DNA from 4 places in the Pseudoalteromonas sp. MMG006 genome. Region 3 is predicted to be linked to each of the others. Evidence: predicted binding sites of a transcription regulator. Region 3 holds the regulator's gene; each other region holds the start of a gene.
The links. Region 3 encodes LexA, which represses DNA repair genes until DNA is damaged. Its sites were predicted from a motif close to TACTGTATNNNNATACAGTA; they were not measured.
Positions count from the first base shown of each region.

Region 1: the regulator LexA is predicted to act here: its motif matches at 3,646-3,665, upstream of J8L73_RS11710 (SulA-like leucine-rich domain-containing protein).
Region 2: the regulator LexA is predicted to act here: its motif matches at 1,546-1,565, upstream of J8L73_RS17740 (S24 family peptidase).
Region 4: the regulator LexA is predicted to act here: its motif matches at 2,627-2,646, upstream of J8L73_RS12185 (LexA family transcriptional regulator).

Region 1 covers NZ_JAGJEJ010000011.1:105-5,441, forward strand. Annotated here, with positions in the region: tRNA gene J8L73_RS11680 (tRNA-Tyr) at 1-39, opposite strand, end outside; tRNA gene J8L73_RS11685 (tRNA-Tyr) at 89-173, opposite strand; gene J8L73_RS11690 (VC2046/SO_2500 family protein) at 286-813, shown strand; gene J8L73_RS11695 (DUF6172 family protein) at 1,032-1,334, shown strand; gene J8L73_RS11700 (diguanylate cyclase) at 1,717-2,634, shown strand; gene J8L73_RS11705 (YchJ family metal-binding protein) at 2,668-3,147, opposite strand; gene J8L73_RS11710 (SulA-like leucine-rich domain-containing protein) at 3,186-3,620, opposite strand; gene J8L73_RS11715 (SEL1-like repeat protein) at 3,901-4,365, opposite strand; gene J8L73_RS11720 (NCS2 family permease) at 4,484-5,337, shown strand, end outside.
Region 2 covers NZ_JAGJEJ010000027.1:4,927-10,263, forward strand. Annotated here, with positions in the region: gene J8L73_RS17730 (pentapeptide repeat-containing protein) at 1-488, shown strand, start outside; gene J8L73_RS17735 (hypothetical protein) at 1,080-1,382, opposite strand; gene J8L73_RS17740 (S24 family peptidase) at 1,576-1,998, shown strand; gene J8L73_RS17745 (Y-family DNA polymerase) at 2,001-3,281, shown strand; gene bcp (thioredoxin-dependent thiol peroxidase) at 3,497-3,982, shown strand; gene J8L73_RS17755 (hypothetical protein) at 4,225-5,178, opposite strand; gene J8L73_RS17760 (sulfotransferase domain-containing protein) at 5,210-5,337, opposite strand, start outside.
Region 3 covers NZ_JAGJEJ010000014.1:71,802-77,138, reverse strand. Annotated here, with positions in the region: gene J8L73_RS13670 (hypothetical protein) at 1-308, opposite strand, end outside; gene J8L73_RS13665 (Rho termination factor N-terminal domain-containing protein) at 439-690, opposite strand; gene J8L73_RS13660 (hypothetical protein) at 922-1,302, shown strand; gene J8L73_RS13655 (PaaI family thioesterase) at 1,313-1,753, opposite strand; gene lexA (transcriptional repressor LexA) at 1,931-2,548, shown strand; gene coxB (cytochrome c oxidase subunit II) at 3,027-4,169, shown strand; gene ctaD (cytochrome c oxidase subunit I) at 4,169-5,337, shown strand, end outside.
Region 4 covers NZ_JAGJEJ010000011.1:114,640-119,976, forward strand. Annotated here, with positions in the region: gene J8L73_RS12170 (hypothetical protein) at 239-1,072, shown strand; gene J8L73_RS12175 (DUF1640 domain-containing protein) at 1,150-1,572, opposite strand; gene J8L73_RS12180 (hypothetical protein) at 1,579-1,875, opposite strand; gene J8L73_RS12185 (LexA family transcriptional regulator) at 1,894-2,520, opposite strand; gene J8L73_RS12190 (YdaS family helix-turn-helix protein) at 2,674-2,892, shown strand; gene J8L73_RS12195 (hypothetical protein) at 2,889-3,134, shown strand; gene J8L73_RS12200 (DUF1889 family protein) at 3,112-3,423, opposite strand; gene J8L73_RS12205 (hypothetical protein) at 3,520-3,813, shown strand; gene J8L73_RS12210 (hypothetical protein) at 3,824-4,237, shown strand; gene J8L73_RS12215 (DNA N-6-adenine-methyltransferase) at 4,247-4,846, shown strand; gene J8L73_RS12220 (hypothetical protein) at 4,879-5,166, shown strand; gene J8L73_RS12225 (replication endonuclease) at 5,169-5,337, shown strand, end outside.

The DNA of each region.
Region 1 (5,337 bases), on a different contig from region 3:
TTTACAGTCTGATCCCTTTGGCCGCTCGGGAACCCCTCCACACTATTTTTGTTACATTTGGCCCCACTTAACTTAGCGGTAAGAAAAGTGGTGGAGGGAGCTGGATTCGAACCAGCGAAGGCTGAGCCGTCAGATTTACAGTCTGATCCCTTTGGCCGCTCGGGAACCCCTCCAATGCAACGGCGCTGATAATAGCAAACTTCGGATTTAAGTAAAGAAAAAAGCTAAAGAAAATTGAAATAAAGCCGATAAATATCTATCACTTACTACAATCGGCTAAAGTCTATGCAAATCGATGATTTGTTAATCACAGAAAGTCAGCTTAAGAGCAAGCTTAATAAAAGTGTGCATGAAAATCGCCGTGACGAATTTGCACTTTTATTAGCAATGCTCTCGCATGATGTATTAGATTTCAGTCAATTTCATCTGCCAAAAACAGAAATTGAAAATTTAGCCACATCTGAGGAAGCCCTAAGAGAGAAATTTGGTGCAGGCCCTAAGCAACCATTAGCCCCTGAGAAGTTTGATATGTTAATAGGGCAATTTAATAGCTCTTTAATCTCAGAGCTTGGTGCGCAAACCGGCATGAAATGCATTAAATTAAATCAGTACTTAAAACCTGAGCCACTTACAATTAGAGATGATGACAAGCATGTGCCACTTAATATATTAGATAATTGCGAGCTGTCAGTTAGGCGACGTATTAAAAACGAAAATATGCAACTGGCAAACCCGCCTACAGATGCCGGTGCTTTTTACGATAGCTTAAATGACGATACTATACATCAGCCTCTTCATCTTATAGCTGTTTAACGTTGAATTACCACATCAGGTAATGTGCATTAACTATGTAATATGTTTGTAATAAAAAGCAGACTAAATACACTTTACTCGCGCTTTACTTTATAAAAAGTCTAATAATCGATTTAATTAAAAAAAAGCATCCAAAAATTCAGAGCAATTGCTATAATGGCACCAAATGGTATGACATTAAATGCCGTTATCATTAAATCAAGGTAATTAGGAACGTAATGAAGAAAATATTCACGCTAAATCACGAGAAAATCAAATACCCTCGTATGGTTGATGCTGCAAAGCATGAAGTGAAAAAATATTTGAAAAGGGAGCGTAACAAGACGCTTCCTGAAGATGCTGATTATTGGGCATTTGACTGTAAGTTTGGTAATACAGCTGAAGAAGCACAAGTTGTGCATGTTGCTGAATTAAATAACCAAATTGGCGAAATTGAAAAGCAAGGCTTAACTTCTTTCTATGTAGAGATTTTAGCTCGCCCTGCACAGCGTCAACAGTTAGACCTTGATGATGACGAGTAAAAGTTAGTTTTAACTAATTTGTAAATCACAAAATGAGCCCTCAAAGGCTCATTTTTTGTTTCTGCTATTAATAACTATATATTTTATATTTTTAAAAGTAAGCAAACTCCTAATAAATAGCTCGTATTACAACCTCCCCTTATAGCTTATATAAAATATAAATGCTTAGTTACAGGGCATAGCCTCTTTAAGCATAGTGGGCGGTGTTACTTAACTGGGTTGCCTTAGCTACTATGGTTTAAAATTAAGTGAATCAGCAAAAGCTCACGACTAAACGCAAAAACAGTTTTTAAACTACTTACTTTCAATTGTTTTTTACATTTGCATAACATAAAGCAGTATTATAGTGTGTGTAGAATAATAAAAATTAATATCACAAATTATGCCAATAAATTACTCCAATCATGCATTAAAACTAAGTTTAAAAAGCTCCAAGGTGCTCATTGTTGAAGACCAACTACTAACCTTAATAATATTAAGAAAAGCTTTGGCTGAACGATTTAATGTTGTGACTTCTAGAAGTGGTGAAGAGGCCATGGAACTATGTAAGAAAGAACCACCTGATATCGTTTTATTAGATATTAATTTAGAGGGAATTAATGGAATAGAAACCTGCTTAAGACTAAAAAATACGTACGAAACACAAGATATCCCAGTTATATTTATTACATCACTCGAAAGTGAAGAGGAAGCGTGTTGGGAAGCGGGTGCCGTAGACTTTATAAAAAAACCGGTAAATCCAGAGACATTATTTAGAAGGGTGAGGGCCCATTTAATGATTAAAGCTCAACATGATTTACTTAATCAAAAAGTGTTTATTGACGACTTGACTCAAATTTATAACAGACGCTACTTTGATACCCATTTTATAAAAATAGAACAAAGTGCACTACGTGAAAATGCAGACTGCGCACTGCTATTAATCGATATTGATTACTTTAAACAATACAATGATATTTATGGTCACTTACAGGGTGATACGGTTTTAAACTTAGTTGCCCAAACAATTACTAAAAGTTTACAACGCCCTACAGATTTTGTATCACGATTTGGAGGGGAAGAGTTTGTTGTTGTACTCCCCTATACAGGTAGTAAAGGGGCTAATTTTGTAGCAGAGAAAATAAAAAATAATGTAATACAACTTGGTATATTACATAAACACTCAGAGCATGAATTTGTAACGATTAGTATTGGTGGCGCAACATTACAAACACGTGAAAACAGTAAAAATACATTACAGTTAGCAGATGAAAAAATGTATAAATCTAAGTTTAAAGGCCGTAACCAAGTTTGTTTTTAGCTCCGGTTTAAATTATGACTTTTGTTATAATGATCATACACTGTGGCACTTTTTATATTTTTTACCACTGCCACAGGGGCAATTATCATTCCTACTCACTTTAATATCAGCTACTGGGAATATAACCCCGTCTAAGTAACGCCATTTACCGTCTTCTTTTATAAATTGCGAATCTTCATGAAGCTCACAATATAAGTTTTGATAAAAGTAATGTGCCTTAAATTCAACTTTTCCTTGAGTGGCATCGTGATTTGTACTTACTACGTCTAAGCCTATAAACCGGCAACTTTCAGCAAAATCTTTAATTTCTTTTATAGGATTTTCAGGTTGTTTTTCAGATGCATAAGTAAGATAAATATACTTTGCATTTTTCATTACATAAGCACTGTAGCGAGAACGCATTAATTGTTCAGGGCTCGCAGCTTGCTTTGCGCCTACATGAAAAGGTTTGCAGCAGTGGACATAACTAAGCCCACTACAGCAAAAACATAGGGTGGTGTCTGATGAGGTCATAATAACAATACAGAATTTAAAACATTATTTTATCAAGCTTATTGAGCAAGTGGTATCTCTGTCGTTGTCGTATTTTTTGTAAAGCAATATAACTTTGTTGCCGTTTTAGTTAAATCTAAAGAAAGATGGGTAAGCAATTGGTTATTAACTATGTCTGTCCAAGTAATTACAGCCGCAAAATTACCGTTATTCAACGCAGAACTTAAAACATATTCCAAGTTTACTAGGTGCTTTTGTCTGATCACTAGCAACTTACTTGTATCAATAGAGCACGAGTCGAGCAAGGCTCTGCTAGGAACGTGATCAGGAGCGATCAATAATGTCCATGCGTTAGAACTATTATAATGGTGCAGCACTTTTAAAAGCTCAAACGTTGCCGAAATCTCATCTTCGATTTGGATTAAGTTTACACAATCACGTTTATCATCTTGCTTATAACTTTTAACTGTTCTTACGGTAATAGGCTGTAACATAAATATCTCACTCACTGGGTTTTTATACAGTATGCGTATACAGTAGTTTATACAGTGCTTTCGTGCAAGCTATATTTGCTATTTATTTGTACAGTTATTCAGTTTTATTTATTGAAATTTAAAATAAGATAAATAAAACAATACCTTAAGCTTTTTTATCTGTGTTCTATCCGTGTTTTAATGTTTATATCTGCTAATCTTTTAAAGGAGCTATGTTGGGTAGGAATAGTCATTTTTATACAGTGCTTTATTCTCTATACAGTATTAAGCACACAATAGATTAATCGATTTGTGGATCATTAGGAATAAGCTGTGCGTACTGTAGCTGATGAATTTGTTCATATAGACTTGCGGCATAGCATTGTGCATCTTTTAACCGTTTAGTTTCTATATGCTTTCTTAGGTCGTTAATTGCAGCAGTAGCGGGCTCATAACCTTGGCTGCTAGCAAGACTTAGCCAAGCCGCCGCATGAAAAACACTTTGTGGAACGCCTTCACCTTTTACAAAAAATAATCCTAAGTAAAACTGAGCTCTCTGATTACCAGCCATTGCCGCTAGGCGCATCCATTTTGCAGCTAATGGAGGTTGCTTATTTTTTAAATAATATAGCGCTTTATTTAGTGTGCTTTGTTCATCTTTTTTAGCGTTAGCTACTGCTGGGTTGTGATCAGGTTGAGTAACAAAGCCTAAAATATTATCTAACTGTTGTTCTAGGTCGTGCCCGCTGGGTGTTGTTTTAAGCATATTGATTCATTTGTTATTTTAGTTGCTTCGATAGTTTAGTATATCGCAAAGTAAAATGTCCTGTTAAAGATTATTTTTATGATAAAATCTGACTACTTTTTACTATTACAAGCTTATTATGTTCGAAGCCTTATTTAAACTTAGCGAAAATAACTCAACAGTTAAACGTGAATGCGTGGCTGGCCTTACTACCTTTATGACTATGGTTTACATTGTATTTGTAAATCCAGCCATGCTCGCTGAGGCCGGAATGGACCAAGGGGCTGCATTTGTTGCTACCTGTATTGCTGCTGCAATAGGCTGTTTTATTATGGGGTTATGGGCAAATTACCCGTTAGCACTGGCGCCTGGTATGGGGCTCAATGCCTTTTTTACTTATGGTGTTGTATTAGGTATGGGTTATACCTGGCAAGCTGCATTAGGGGCTGTATTTATGTCGGGGTGTATATTTTTACTTTTAAGCCTTTTTAAAGTCAGAGAGTGGATTATTAACGCTATACCTCTGGTATTAAAGCGAGCTATTGCAACAGGTATTGGCGCTTTTTTAGCGTTAATTGCATTAAAAAATGCGGGTATTATTGTTGCAAGTCCCGCCACTCTTGTTCAATTAGGTGATATCACATCAGCAGGTCCATTATTAGCAATATTGAGCTTTTTTGTTATCGCAGGACTTTTATATCGTGATTTCAAAAGTGGTGTACTCATTAGCATTTTATTAGTAACTGGCATTGCGTTAAGTTTAGGGCTTGTTGAATACCATGGTGTTATGGCTATGCCACCTTCAATTATGCCTACTTTTATGCAACTAGATTTTGCTGCTGCCTTTGAGCTGTCTATGCTAAGTGTAATTTTTGCATTTCTGTTTGTTGATTTATTTGATACTTCGGGCACTTTGGTTGCTGTTACACAAAAAGCGGGACTTGCAGATGAAAAAGGTAATATGCCGCGTTTAGGTCGTGCTTTAAGTGCCGA
Region 2 (5,337 bases), on a different contig from region 3:
TTCTTAAAGTTGTTGATAAACTTGACGCTGAAAAGCTCTGCAGACTTAAAGAGCTTGCTGAGCAAAACAAGAACCACGATAAAGCTTTAATGTTCCACGCTGATGAAATGAGAGCGAAAAGATGGACAAAGCTAAATACAGCGCAATCAATATTGGATTTACTCTACTCAGCGACAAGTAATTATGGCCAAAGCATTATGCGACCTTTGCTGTGGTTGTTCTTATCATTCATGCTGTTTAGTTCATACCTGGTTGGTAAATCTGAACTAGAGATGAGAGAAACACTTTCACCCGCGGCTACGACTTCAATAGCCACAATGACACCTTTTATTTCCGTTTCCAAAGATGCTAGACAATTTGGGATGGGACAGTTATTTAAAACTGATATACCTACGAATTATTACCTCTGGAGCTATGCTCATGCCAGCGCTTCATTTGTTTTTATATTCTTAATAGGGCTAGGCTTAAGAAATCGCTTCAGAATTTAAATTAATTAAAGTGTTAGATGATTAATTGGCGAATAACTTCTAGTATTTGAATCAAGAAGGCCAAGTATCCAATACAAAAATCAAAACTAACCACCAATAATACGACTAGCATTTCAGGTAAGTTTGATAGATACGGTAGCAAATATGGCGTCAATAAGGGCCAGAATATAGCCACGAACAGATTGATCCAGAATTGAGTTTTTTGGTCTTTTAACATTAATGATTACCTCTTTATTATTTTTTGGACACACAAAAACCCACCGAGGCCTGATGACCTAGTAAGAATGAGTGCGAGAAGGTTTATTATTTACGCCCTTGAAATGCTTAAAGGTAAAGTATTTAGATGTAAACTTTGACGCTTTTTAATGTGGGCAATTGAGAACGAACTAGATTGCACTGTAGTTCAGCAGTTACTTTGTATATCCTCCATATTTTATTGAATTCATTGTTACATTATAACATGTATTATTCAAAAGTAAACATTCCTGCTTTACGCGAGATAAAGCACTCCTCTGCTTTAGATAAAAAGGGTGCTTGACCGCACCTGCGAAGGCAAAATTTAGCGGTCAAGCGATAAACTGTTATGAATGTTTATGATTGATAGTTTAGCTCGATTGGAGAGAAAAGATCAGAAATAGGAGGTTTAGCTGTTTTATTAGGCCAAAGTATATTCTCCACTTGTTTGCTCTGCTCCCAATGAACAAAGTCAGGAGCTTTGTCTATTTTCGCCTTTTTAATATTTGCACCAGAAGCGCTACTCAAATTATCAGCAACACTTTCAACAAAAGACAACACGTTTGGCTCATCAGTTGCTGCATTATAGTATGCAATCAAAACCCCATTAAAGAAAACAGCTTTATCACCGTCTTCCGAAGAAATTGAACATAAATCCATAGTTACTCCAGCTCATATATTTTTGCCAAAGCTATCATATGCGTTAAATCGCGCTTGATTCTGGGAAAAAGGTTTAAATTTAACTAATAATTGATGAAATCACATAGACCGCGAGCCTAAAAGGAACTTCTTGGTTGTAATGTGGAATATCCACATCTAAAATCACTGTTTATTTATACAGTAATTTGTGATTATGCTTAGCAAACTTACCCCTTCAAGCACAGAACTACCTATTGCAGACTTTTCAGTTGCTGCAGGTTTCCCCAATCCATGCGAAGATCACCTATCCGACTCAATCAGTTTAGATGAGCTCCTAATTAAGCGCCCTAGTAGTACATTCCTATTCAGGGTGTCAGGCAACAGCATGTCCCCAGACATTACTGACGGCTCGATAATAGTTGTAGATAGATCAGTAACAATTAAAACTGGACGAATCGTATTAGCTACATTAGACAACGAATTTGTTGTGAAAGAACTACAATTAAAAAACAACAAAGCCGTTTTTATTAGTAAAAACCCCGACTTCGAGCCAATTGAAATTGATATCGATGAAAACAATGACTGGGATACCCATGTAGTCTGGGGCGTTGTCACTGGTTTAATCAAGGTATTCTAATTATGTGGGTTCTTTGCGACATCAATGCTGCTTACGTTTCGTTTTGCCAACTCTTTAACCCCCAATACGACTTTGATAAAACCCCTCTTGGAGTGCTCAGTTCGAACCAGGGTAACGTAGTAGCTCGAAATCAAGCTATCAAAGATTTAGGTATCAAAATGGGAGAACCTGCATTTAAAGTTAAGCAGCTGGTGGCTGCGCATCGTGGCCACTTATGGGGGAGTAATTTCACGCTGTTTGGTGATTTGAGTAACCGTTTTCATACCGAGTTAGAGTATTTCCTATTCGATACAATGCGATACTCTGTTGATGAATGCTTTGGGCGCATCGATATAAACTATACAAAGGATATAAAAGAGTACGCGCACATCATACAGAGGACACTTAAGAGGAACTTAGGTATTGGCTGTGGCTTGGGCATATCTCAGACAATGACACTAGCCAAGCTTGGAAGTCATTGCGCCAAAAAGAAAGAGTGGAAAGAACACACTAAAGGCGTGGTTGTATTAGATTCACAATACAAAATTGATTGGGCTCTCAAACATACTCCTGTAGAGGATATTTGGGGGGTTGGAAGTCGAACTACTAAAAAGCTAAATAAATTTGGAATCTATACGGGATATGACCTTAAAAATGCCGACATTAGTTGGATCAAAAAGACGTTCACAGTTGTTCTTGCCCGTACTGTGGAAGAGTTACGAGGAAAATCTGCGGTTGAATTGAAAGATGTAAACGACTCTCGCGATAGAATTTGCGTATCTCAGAGTATGGGAAAACCGGTGATAGAGCTTACGGAGCTTTCTGAAGCTGTTACAACACATGCAACAAAGGCTGCGTTTAAACTTCGTCGATTTAAATCTTACACATCAGCAATAACAATATTCATCCACACAGATTCATTTAGACAGGCAGAGCCGCAGTATCATAAGTCACAATCAATTAAACTACCCTACCCCACCGCGGATACATCAACACTGGTGTCTTATGCAAGCTTTGCATTAAAAGCTATTTATAAGAAGGGGTTTAAATACAAAAAAGCTGGCGTTATTTTTGAAGAACTTTCATTACACGATGATATGCAACAACTTGAACTGTTATCTGAGACTTTACCACTGAATATTAGCTCAAAAACGTTGGTCATTGATGAGATAAATAGAAAATTTGGACGTAGTGCAATAAAGCTCGCAAGTGAAGGGTTCTCTCAGTTTTGGCGGCCTAAAGATGATTTAGCACCTTTGAGTTATACAACAAAACTTTCAGATTTACCTATTGCGAAAGCATAAAGATAATTTAGAAGAACCCTACCAAGGTATAAACCCCAGAGTAAATAAAATAACCCAACCCAATTGAAAGAATGGTAATGTTAAAAGCCAACATGAATAGCTTAAAATTATGCGATAAATCGGGCACTTCCATGATGCACCTACAGTGTTTTTTAATGTTATTAAATCATGTATAGCAGACTATCTTAAATAATTCCTTAAATTAAGGTACAAATATGCACGAAATACCGGTCCCATTTGGTATCAATAACTCAGGCCATTTAATTGCAGCTCAATCGATTCAAGTGGGCGGAACCTATACTTGTCCATATTGTGGTGAAGCGCTTATGTGTGATTTGTCTTCTATGCAAAATAAGATGCTCATCCACCCAAAAACTAACAACTGCATCAGCCTAAGTGATAGTAAAACTGAACTTGACGCACTTAATGTGATAGTTTTGGGTATTAGCCCCGACACTCCTAAAAAGCTTACAAACTTCATTAATAAACAAGAGCTTAATTTCACACTACTTGCAGATGAAGACCACTCAGTTTGTGAGAAATACCATGTTTGGCAATTAAAAAAGTTTATGGGTCGAGAGAACATGGGAGTTGTTCGAACAAGTTTCCTTATAGATGAGAAAGGTAACATCGAGCGTGTATTCAATAAGTTCAAAACAAAAGATCACCACGAGGTAGTTTTAGATTACTTGAAAGGCTAATAGTATGTAATAGTTTAAGGTTTAGCCATTATTAAGATAAGTTTTGATGTGTTGCGGCAATAATACGGGAGATTGTAAGATCTTTTGTGTAAATGGCCGTTTTTTATAACTTGATCCGGTCACCATACAAGAGCATGAATAGGCTCATAGCTTGTTTCCAGTCCCATATCGGCATCGTCCACTTTTTCGCTATCTGATTGGACCGTACTGAAAATTACATGCATTAATTTTTTTGCAAATAATCAAGCAAAAGCTGCGTAAACCGCTCGGTTTCCTGAACCGTGTTCCCAGCTTGTAGAGGAATGAGCCCAAGTCATATTGTTAAAAATTAAAAGTTCATTATTACTCAGCTTATGTGTAACTTTACACTCGAAAATGTCTTTGTAGTGCAGCTGAGAATCCCAAACTCTTCTATTGTGAGCATTATCTAGATTGCTTAAATCTGTAGGATCAGGAACTGTCTTTAGTAGATTCTCTTTCTCAAGCATAGATAAATATTCCCTTGCTGAAGCAAAGTCATAACTACCTATAGAATCCCAGTAGGAATAAACTTTTTCGCCTAATATCCTAGAGAAACTCTTTTTTGGCTTGCTTAGAACCTTGAATCCAACGATATCCAAAGACTTCAAATTATTTAGATGACACTCTGGAATGTGATCTAAAACTTCATCATCCTGTTTTATTCTATCTCTTAACAAGTCAACTTTGAGGAAAACCTTTGCTTGTTCAATAGCTTGGGGACTTGGTATTTTACTACCCAATTTAACCTTAACGCTAAATTCTTTTAGTTGTTGCCAAATATCATCTTCCTGCTTAACTCTTGCTATGATTGAAGTGCCACCATTGGTGCTATTTTCAGCACAAAACATAGCAGCCAATTGCAGCTGAGACTTCGATGTTCCTTCAGAGTGAAAAGGAATAAACTGATTGTTACTTCGCTTGTTAACACTCATAAAATACTTGCCTTTACTCTCCCTGTGTTGATGGACAGAAGCCAAGGCAGATTGCATTTTAAGGTTGTCCTGCAAGCCTAACTGAGAAACAACATCACCTAATAGCGTTTCCGCTTCATTCATAGAGATATTTTTCAGTAATACCGCTTTATCTTGCTTTAAGCCATTATTAACTTTGCTGAGACAATCTGAGTCTTTACCACTATAATTTAACACACATAAGCTGTCTCTATCTTCAGACAAGTTTATTTGTTCCAAGCTCATAACTTTAATCTCAGCAGTTTTTAAAATGTTTGTTCGATAAATGTAAAAACAACTGTTGTTGCTCATCGCTGAAATTTTGTTTTCCAGACCCTGTACGACCTTCACGAATAAAGTTTGAAAAATTAGGCTTAGGACTAT
Region 3 (5,337 bases):
AAACCATTAAAGCTTTGCTGTTCGATATTATTGATAACAGTAATAAGTGGGGTAGTTAAAAAGTTTTCAAATGTTATTTGAGTGGGGTTAGCCACTTGTGAAGTAATATCATCGAGTGATGCGGGGTAGTCTGCTTGTGTAAATGGGTTTGTCAGTGTGCGCTTAGCAAGGTGCTTGCCGTGCACATAGTCAAGTGGAATAGCGCTCATAACTAAGCCACCTAAAAGCCAAGCTAAAATTTGTAAGGCAAGTAAATAGCCTAGCCACTTATGTAATTTGCGTGCACGCTTAAATATTTTTTTGCTCATATTTATCTTCTTATTATTTTTAGCGTTAGTTTATTATAGCTTCCCATGCTTTTGCTGCGGCATTTTGTCGCAGTTTTTCATAAGTTTATAAATATGAGGCTTTAATGGCATCAATAGATTTTAGTTAATTTTAGCTTTCACGCAGTGCATTTATTAATTCTTGTTTACTCATTTTAGAGCGCCCGCTAATACCCACTTCTTTTGCTTTATCGTATAACTGCTTTTTTGTGCGTTGCTCATACTGAGAGGCTTTGCCGCCTTTAATAGCTGTTTTGTGGGTATTACTATTGGCAATACGTGCTGCTTTTTGTTTACTCATGCCTTCATCGCGAAGTGCATCGTACTGATCGTCATTTTTAATTTGTGGACCATGATCTACCATTTTAATGCTCCTTAAAAATCGTTATTTACACAGTGTGTGTATTAATTTCATTGTTTAATTGTAAAACTAAGCGATTAAGCCTGCTTAGTTAAAACGAGCAAGTTAGGTACCAAAAGCGTTTAAAAGTGTATTTATGAAGATAAAGCAAGGATTACTGCTTTGTTAATTTGGTATAAAAGTAAAACTGCGTTAAAGTTTGCGATGAAACTATAAGAGGGTAAAAAGCAGACAATGTCGGAAATTCAATTTTTAAATGTAGATCTAGAGCTTGAGTCTAAGCATGATATTAGCGCCTTAGTGGCAGACTTAAAGAAAAACGCGACGGTTTTGCATTATGATAAAGACGAATATCGTCAACTTGCGCGTATTGAAGCCTCAGGTGAAATATCAACACCAGATAAAGCGATTAACCATTTGTGCGAGCTTATTGAGTCGTGTTCACGTAATGCGCTTAAACAATGGCTCAGCTGCTCGCGAAGAACGTTTGATATTGGCTTTGAATCGGGCACGTCGCCTAAATGCTTTAACCAAGCCTTACATGCAGACACACTGCTACGTATATCTGCGATTGGTGCAGGTATGGAAATTACTATTTATCCTATAGAAAAATAATAATAAGTAATTATCTGCGCTCTACAACTGCTGCGGTCATTTTTGATACGCAGCACAGCTCATTGCGGCTATTTGTTATTTTTATTTCCCACACAGAACTACGTTTACCTATATGAAAAGCCCTAGCGGTTGCAGTTAAAGTACCATTGCGAGATGCTTTTAAATGGCTCGCGCTAATTTCCTGCCCTACACAATAAAACTTTGTAAAATCGACAACAAAATTAGCAGCATAGCTTGCTACTGTTTCAGCAAGTACTACATTTGCACCACCGTGAACCATCCCCATAGGATTATGATGCTCAGGAATTGCTGGCATAGTAGCAACTAGGTAATCGTCACCAATTTCTGTGACTTCAATACCCATGGTTTTCATTAATGTGCCTTGGCCGTTAATGCCTTCCTCTAACTGTTTGCAAAGCTCTAAAGTGATGGGTTGGTGCCAAATACTCATAATTACTCCTTTGAATTAAGACCAAGTTTATTGCACTTTATAAATGTGAATTTTATAAATACCTAAAATGTACACATATGCTTTTAGTTTAGCTATTTCAAAGCAGAATTTAAATTTGCGATTTTTATTTAACTGTATATACTCACAGTTAAATGTACTGTATGGAAAACCAGTTGTATGCGACCATTAACGAAACGCCAAGCTCAAATACTAGAACTCATTAAAGTTTTTATTAAAGACACTGGTATGCCTCCTACACGTGCCGAAATAGCGCAAACATTAGGTTTTAAAAGTGCTAATGCAGCAGAAGAGCACTTAAAAGCGCTTGCCAAAAAAGGTGTAATTAAGATGAAGCCAGGCGCAAGCCGTGGCATTCAATTAATTGAAGAAGAAGAGCCAGAGCAATTAGGCTTACCTCTTATAGGGCGTGTTGCTGCAGGCTCACCTATTTTGGCGCAAGAACATGTTGAGAGCCATTGCAAAATAGATCCTTTAATGTTTAAACCTGCCGCCGATTTTTTACTTCGTGTAAATGGCATGAGTATGAAAGATATTGGTATTATGGATGGCGATTTACTGGCTGTACATCGCACTCAAACAGCTGAAAATGGACAGGTTGTGGTTGCACGAGTAGATGAAGATGTAACCGTAAAACGCCTAGAAAAAGCAGGCCGTAAAGTATTGTTACACGCCGAAAACGAAGAGTTTACGCCAATAGAAGTAGACCTTGAAAATGAGTCTTTTAATATTGAAGGCTTAGCAGTAGGCGTAATTAGAAACGCCGATTGGATGTAATTTCTAGCCTATATTAGATAGTAAATTTATAAATGCGCACTTTTTAGTGTGCATTTTTGTTTTAAAAACCCACCTTTTAGCAATACTAAAACAGCTATATAGGTATTTAAGCTGTAAACTTTTTTGCACTCGCAGTTAACTCTTCTTTCATGTGATACACCCCCTATTTTTACTCGTTTTTTGATTATTAAATTGTATTTATGTTGGTCTAATTAAGGTAAATTCAAAATATGAGTAGGTTGTTTTTTATACTAAAGCTTGCTTGTTGTATGTTTTTTAGCTAATCATTAATGTGCTGAACCAACAATAACTCACAACTTTTAGTTTTGAGCACACACACAATACATACCCTTTGTTGGTGCAGCTCTACCAATTAATTACACAAATAAGATTGGTTAAATAATAAAAATAACGAATAGGCGTTTAAGCCGTATGCCTCTTCGCTTTGCACTCGCAATAGCATCAAAGGAGCCGTCACATGGGTAAACTGACCTCTACCGTGTGGCTTGTATTGATTGTTTTTTCGCAGCATGTAATGGCAAATAGCCAATACAATATGCGCAAAGGCGTAACCGATATAAGCAATAATGTATATCAGCTACACATGACCATATTTTTAATATGTTGTGTGATTGGGGTGATAGTGTTCGCCATTATGTTTTGGGCACTTATTCATCATCGTAAATCTAAAGGGGCGGTACCTGCCCAATTTCATGAAAGCACTAAAGTAGAAATACTTTGGACTGCCATTCCATTTGTTATCTTAATTGCCATGGCAATCCCTGCCACTAAAACACTTATTGCAATGGAAGATGCCAGCAAAGCTGATTTAACCATTAAAATTACGGGTTCGCAGTGGAAGTGGCATTACGAATATATGGGGGAGGACGTCGCGTTTTATTCTATTTTATCTACCCCTCAAGATGAAATAGCCAACCTTGCAGATAAAAACCCAAATTACTTGCTTGAAGTTGATAAGCCATTAGTGCTGCCAATTAATCAAAAAGTACGTTTTTTAATGACCTCAGATGACGTTATTCACTCTTGGTGGGTACCTGATTTTGCCGTTAAAAAAGACGCCAACCCCGGCTTTATAAACGAAACATGGACCAACATTAACGAAGAAGGTATTTACCGAGGACAGTGCGCTGAGCTGTGCGGTAAAGATCATGGTTTTATGCCAGTGGTGGTTGAGGCTAAATCGCAGAAAGATTTTAACGCTTGGCTTGCCGATGCAAAACAAGCAAAGCAAAAAGCGGCATTAGCCGATGCAGCACTGCTTGATAAAACGCTACCAAAAGAAGAGTTAATGACTTTAGGCGAGCAAGTGTATATGGCAGGTTGCGCCGCGTGTCATCAGCCAACGGGCATGGGCTTACCAGGCGTATTTCCTGCACTTAAAGGCAGCCCCATTGTGCTGGGTGATATAAAAGATCACATAGATGTTTTGATCCATGGTCGCCCTGGTACTGCAATGCAAGCTTTTGATAAACAGTTATCAATAAAGCAACTTGCGGCAGTAATTACCTACAAACGCAATGCGTGGGGTAACGATACGGGTGATGTAATTCAACCTAGTGAAATTCAGGCAGCACTTGATGCTGATGGGGAGGCGAACTAATGAGTAGCATAGTAGAAAAATCTAATGCCAATGAAGCTCACCACGGTCACCATCCTGCAAAAGGCTTTAAGCGCTGGCTTTACACAACCAATCATAAAGACATTGGCAGTTTATATTTAATTTTTTCGCTGACGATGTTTTTAATTGGCGGCGCTATGGCCATGGTCATTAGGGCTGAATTATTTCAACCTGGGTTACAGCTAGTTGAGCCTCATTTTTTTAATCAAATGACCACTGTACATGGCTTGATTATGGTATTTGGTGCCGTTATGCCAGCCTTTACTGGCCTTGCTAACTGGATGGTGCCATTAATGATTGGCGCGCCAGATATGGCATTACCAAGAATGAATAACTGGAGCTTTTGGATATTACCCTTCGCATTTTTAATCCTGCTGGCTTCTTTATTTATGCCTGGCGGTGGCCCTGCATTCGGCTGGACTTTTTACGCCCCACTTTCAACTACTTACAGTAACGATAATACTGCGTTGTTTGTATTTGCCGTTCATATTATGGGTATCAGCTCAATTATGGGGGCAATCAATGTAATTGTGACCATAGTTAATTTACGTGCCCCGGGTATGACATGGATGAAGCTTCCGTTATTCGTGTGGACATGGCTAATAACTGCATTTTTGTTAATTGCTGTTATGCCTGTACTTGCGGGAGCTGTGACCATGGTGCTCACTGATAAATACTTTGCTACTAGCTTTTTTGATGCGGCCGGCGGTGGCGACCCGGTTATGTTTCAGCACATATTTTGGTTTTTTGGTCACCCTGAAGTATACATCATGATTTTGCCAGCTTTTGGCATTATATCGACCATAGTACCTACCTTTTCACGTAAAAAACTATTTGGTTATGCGTCCATGGTGTACGCCACCTCATCCATTGCACTACTTAGTTTTATTGTGTGGGCTCACCACATGTTTACCACAGGTATGCCGGTGGCTGGCGAGCTATTTTTTATGTACGCAACGATGCTTATATCGGTGCCAACGGGAGTAAAAGTATTTAACTGGGTAGCCACTATGTGGAAAGGCTCAATTAGCTTTGAAGTCCCCATGCTATTTAGTATTGCCTTTATTGTGCTGTTTACCTTAGGGGGCTTTTCTGGGCTGATGTTAGCCATTACACCTGCTGATTTTCAGTATCACGATACGTACTTTGT
Region 4 (5,337 bases), on a different contig from region 3:
GACATAAAGCCCCAATGTTCTCTATTGTTTATATTATATTATGTTAAGTATCGATAAAATTTCACAAGATATTTTTATATAAAAATAAAATAGCGCTGCTTGTAAATTTAAGATTTCTAGTTGTAGTTTATAGTTCATTTTATAGCTTCTCCTTTGTTGGTTAAACGGTGAAGCTATTTTGACACTATACCGAAAAGCAGTTAATTTGATTAAACGCAAATATTTAAGGAAAAGCACTGTGAATCACAAACCTTTATCGCAGAGCCGGTTATTTTGGTTGACTTTCATTTTGGGAGTCTTGGCAGCAACTGCGACTATAATTGCTATTACTAGTAACAATAACTTTATGCTTTGCACTGATGTTAAATGTTTCTCTAATTTCTTAGAATATTATGCAATCCCAATAAAAATAATATCTGCAACTTTTTTTGTGGCAGGCTTTGTTGCAGTAATTCACCGAAGTAACCAAACACACCATCAAATTGAGCTTACTCACGAACAAAACACATTCTCTAATTTTTATGAGCATAAAAAGCAATTTGTAGATATGCTAGTTCAGTTTAGTGAAGAACATGAAGTCCGTATTACTGGTAAACACAAACTTTATAGTCAGTTATTTCCTTTAAATAACATTGGCGAATTGAGCTTCACCTCAAAAAGTACAAAAGGTAATAGGTCAGAGCTTTATTTTCATATTCAAACATTTAATACAAAGTTAGAGCTTATCAAGGAATGTATAGAATGGAATGATGAGACTCAAAAACTCAATCCTGAAATTTGTAACCAATTAGCAAATTTTTTGATTTTCACTAAGCGGCTTGGCGTTTACTCTACGGATAACTTAATATTGGATAAAAATGATAAAAAGCACTTTAGGAGCATTAACGAACTACCAAAAGACTTTACCGGTTATTTTTATATTGTAAGTGAGCTCATAATGGCGTTAGCTTATTTTAGCTTCTCCAAAGAAGAAGCCGATAAGATAAGGCTTGTTTCAATTAATGATTCTAGGAAAGTGATTAATCAACTGTTAAAAGAAATGCAAAAGAACCCATTTGATGAATGGTTATAGGCAGTAATTGATATTGACGTAAAGCTATTTATTAGCCCGCAAACGCGGGTTTATTTATACCAGGTTTTTATTGGTAATTAACTAAACATATAACGTGCGGCGGCAAGGCCAAGGCCAACGGCAGAAAACACAATGCCAACGCCCCAAATAAGCATTTTAACTTGTAGTTGTGGGATCATAACTTTGATGTCGGTTAAGTCTTTTTTCATACCACCAATTTCAGAGCGGACGCTTTTAAACTCATTGTGCATTTCAGAGCGGACACTTTTAAACTCGTTATTCATATCACTTCGAATAGACTTAAAATCTTCACTATGTCCTCTTAGCTCTGTTTTAATATCGCGAATATCATTTTTAATATATTCAACGTCTGATTCGAGTTTAGCTATTCTGGTTTCCATGTCGCCACCACCACCATTGCCGCCGTGTTTAAAGTCTGTTTTATCATTATCGCGGTTCACAAACAAACCAACAACTTTATTTTGAGTATGTTTATCCATAATATTTTACTTTTTCTTATTATCCATAATTTCTTCTAGTTTTTTTGCATTTATAAATTGCTGGTTACCGCAGTCCTCACACATTACAACATATGATATGAATACGCCTTTTTCTTTGCCGCCAACAATTTTAGGATTAAACACGCTTACCTCATGATCAATAACCACTAAAGCTTCTTCATCACCCAAAATAAGCAGCTCGCCCGTACCGCATAAACTACATGGGTTAACACCAATATGCTCGTTAAAATATTCAACCACTTCATCACGTTTTATATGTGTATAGAGTTCAAAATCATTCATTGTATTATCCTTAACTTTTTAAAGTGACTTACCCGTAAATATAACTTTTCCCACCAACGTGCAATTTCCATTAATTGGGATTAATTGCTCTGGCCAGTTGGGGTTAGCGGCTTTTAGGAATTTGTGGCCACCTTCGATAATTAGCTGTTTAAATGTCGCTTGGTTGTCGTCGTCTAGGCGGGCTACTACGTACGAACCGTGAATGCACTCGGCTTCAGGGTCTACAAAAATTAAATCACCCTCATCAAACTTTGGCTCCATGCTAATACCTTGCACCTTTAAAACAAAGGTTAGGTCACTGCAATTAACAGGGCACATATAACGCTCTGCGTCATACGCTTTAATTTCACTTATTTCTGACCAAGCGCCAGCTTGTACCCAGCTGATAAGTGGGGCGGTGGCTTTGATTGTTGGCCCTGGTAATACATTACTGTTGATATCTTTGCTGTCACCAATGCCAAACTGTAAAAACTCAGGGGGACACTCTAAAGCTTCAGCTAATGCCTGAATATTGCGCGGATTTTTAGTGGTTCCATTTTCGATTTTTTGTAGTGACTGTTGTGCAATGCCTATCATTTCAGAGAGCTTAACTTGAGTAAGTTTAAGCTCTTTACGTCTTTCTTTTATTCTATTTCCGATGCTCATGAGTAGTCCTTTATCATTCAATCAACATATTTAAAGTTTAAAAATACAGTTAAATTACAGTTTTTAACTATTTTACAGTTAAAAAGGGTATTGACAACCACCTATAAACTGTACTTTAATACAGCTACAAACTGTAATTTAAGGTGTTGAACTATGAATAACATCACTAAAGCTGTAAAAATCTATGGTGGGCAAACCAAATTAGGCAACGCCTTAGGTGTAAAACAAGCTTCTGTGTGGGATTGGATGAATAAATTCGGTCAAGCCCCAGCGAAATACATTCCACGTATTTCAGAACTAACTAACGGTGAAATATCGGTAAACGATTTACTAGCCGATCATCAAAAAAGCAAAAAGGAAGATGCAGCATGAGCACAGAAATTGAAGTAGACCCAATTGATGTAATGGATATTAGCGAGCGGACAGAAGCGTTAATGGATGATGAGCGTTTTACTATGTCAGAAAAAGTGGCAATGGCAGCATCAGATTATAAACGTGCGTTAAGCCATGATTACTTTGCCGCTGCGCATGGTGGAGTAGATAAGTTTAAAAACCAGCTTTTTACACTGGTAGATATGTGGTTAGAAGATTTTAACCCCGGTGAGATTGAATGATTTTATCAGCGGTGGTTTCACCCCAGCTTATTGGGCGAACAATTTTAACGGGACGACCATCGTTAATGCGCTGTGCTATGTCGGCTAGTTTTTTGGCGTGTTTTTCAGGCCAGTTGTTCTCGATAGCCAGCGTGAGTACTTCATCTTCATTTAAGGTAATGCCTTTTTTGTGGAGTGCTTTAAATAAGCATTTTGCTTTTGAGTCGTCAACTGGATGGGTGAGCCCATTTGCAGGCGTAAGACTGCTTGAAAGCGCTTTTATGCAGTCGCACAAGATTGGGTTTGGCATAGGTTTTTCCTCTTTGTTTTGGTTGGTGGTTTTTCGCACTTACAACTTACCAGAACAAAGAGGGATTTTAAATAAACAGGTACAGGAGTGTGCAGCATGAGCACTGAACAACAAATTATTTTATTAGATATTCATCCAGATGCTAAAGCTGTGCTGTTTGCACTACTGCAAGAAAACAACCAACTACGCACTGAGCTTGAAGAGCAAAAAGACCGCTTGGTTAGCACTGTTGAAGCATGCGAGGTACTAGGCTGTGCCCGTAAAAAGTTTTGGATTTTGTCGAAGTTGTCTGATTTTCCTAAATCAATTCAGTTTGGCAAAACTAATCATTATCGCTTAAACGAGCTAATTAAATTTAGAACGCAGCACCAACAAAGCGTAAATAACTAGGAGCATAACTATGGCAAATGCAGCATTAGAAATTGCAAAAAAACGCGGTATTACAGGCGTAAATAAACAGCCTGAAAAAACTCAGTTAAAAGTTGTTGATGTAAAACCAACACCAAAGGGGCTTACTGAGATTAAAGGGCTATTTAATAGCGATCGTCATACCGCTGAATATGTTTATACGCACTTGAGTAAACCGCAGCAAGTAATTGTGTGTTATTCGGCAGGGCTATCTAAAAGTGACTTGGAAAGGAGCTATCACCAATTTGACCGTGATAAGCGCCTTAAAATACACCAAGCTATTTTACAGCTTCAAGAAATAGTAACCGCCTTTGTTGATGCTAATGCCATGACACCAAGCCGATTTTTACAAAAGCGAGATTTTAGCATTGCTAAAAACACTCAAAAAACAGAACAAGCACATTAAGGATTAGCCATGACTCCCGATCAACTAATCAATCAAGACAGTGGCAATGTTGAGTTTTATACGCCTGATAAAGTTTTGAAGTATGTACACCAAATGTTTCCGGTTATTGATTTAGACCCTGCAAGTTGTGCTGTGGCTAACAAGTCAGTAAAAGCAACGTGTTACTTAACCAAAGATGACGATGCATTAACAAGAAATTGGATAGCTAATACTGTTTGGTTAAATCACCCATTCAATAAAGGTGAAATAGCATGTAAGCCAAAATGCGTTAAAAAAATATGTAACGACCCGACTTACAGTAAGTATCGTGGCCATTGTATTACCGAAGACATAGCCAGCAACGGCGATTGGATTGATTACTACTTAGACCAATACGCACAAGGTAATTTTAAAGAAGCAATGAATATCACCTTTGTTAATAGCTCAGAGGCATGGTGCCAAAAGTTATTAAACGCAGGTTTAAGCTGCTTTATTGATGGCCGTACACACTTTAACGATGCACAAGGCAATGTAAAAAAAGGCGCACCTAAAGGCTGTTTTATTACTTACCTTGGCAATAGAACCGCAGACTTTCGAAGAATCTTTTCAGCACTTGGCGTTGTTAAATAACAACCAATAAAACCCCCAAAGGAATATTAAAAATGACCACTATCAAAGACCAAGATCTATTTAAAAAACAGAACTTAGTAAGAAATATCATTGAACACGCTATCGACCAAGCCAACTTTACTATTCGCAATTTAAACAAACGCCCAACAGTTGCAATGCTTATGGAGTGTGAAAACTGCCTAACTGACTTTTTGCCAATAGTGAGAATGATTGTTGATGTACATGATGTATACGCGCCAGTTTACGACCAAATGCAAAGCGCATTAGACGCCGCGCAAATTCATGAAGAACCTAAAATCATTGAAATTGAGCTTAATTAATAATGAGCATGTGGCCCATTGTAAGTTTTGATGTTGTAACAGCGGCTTTAACTATGGTTAAGGCCGTTGACGACATTGAACACCGCACAACATTAATAAACGGCCTTGGCCGTTTTACTGCGTATAGCCAATATAAAATGGTGAAGCAGTACATTGCCAAAATTACCCCAC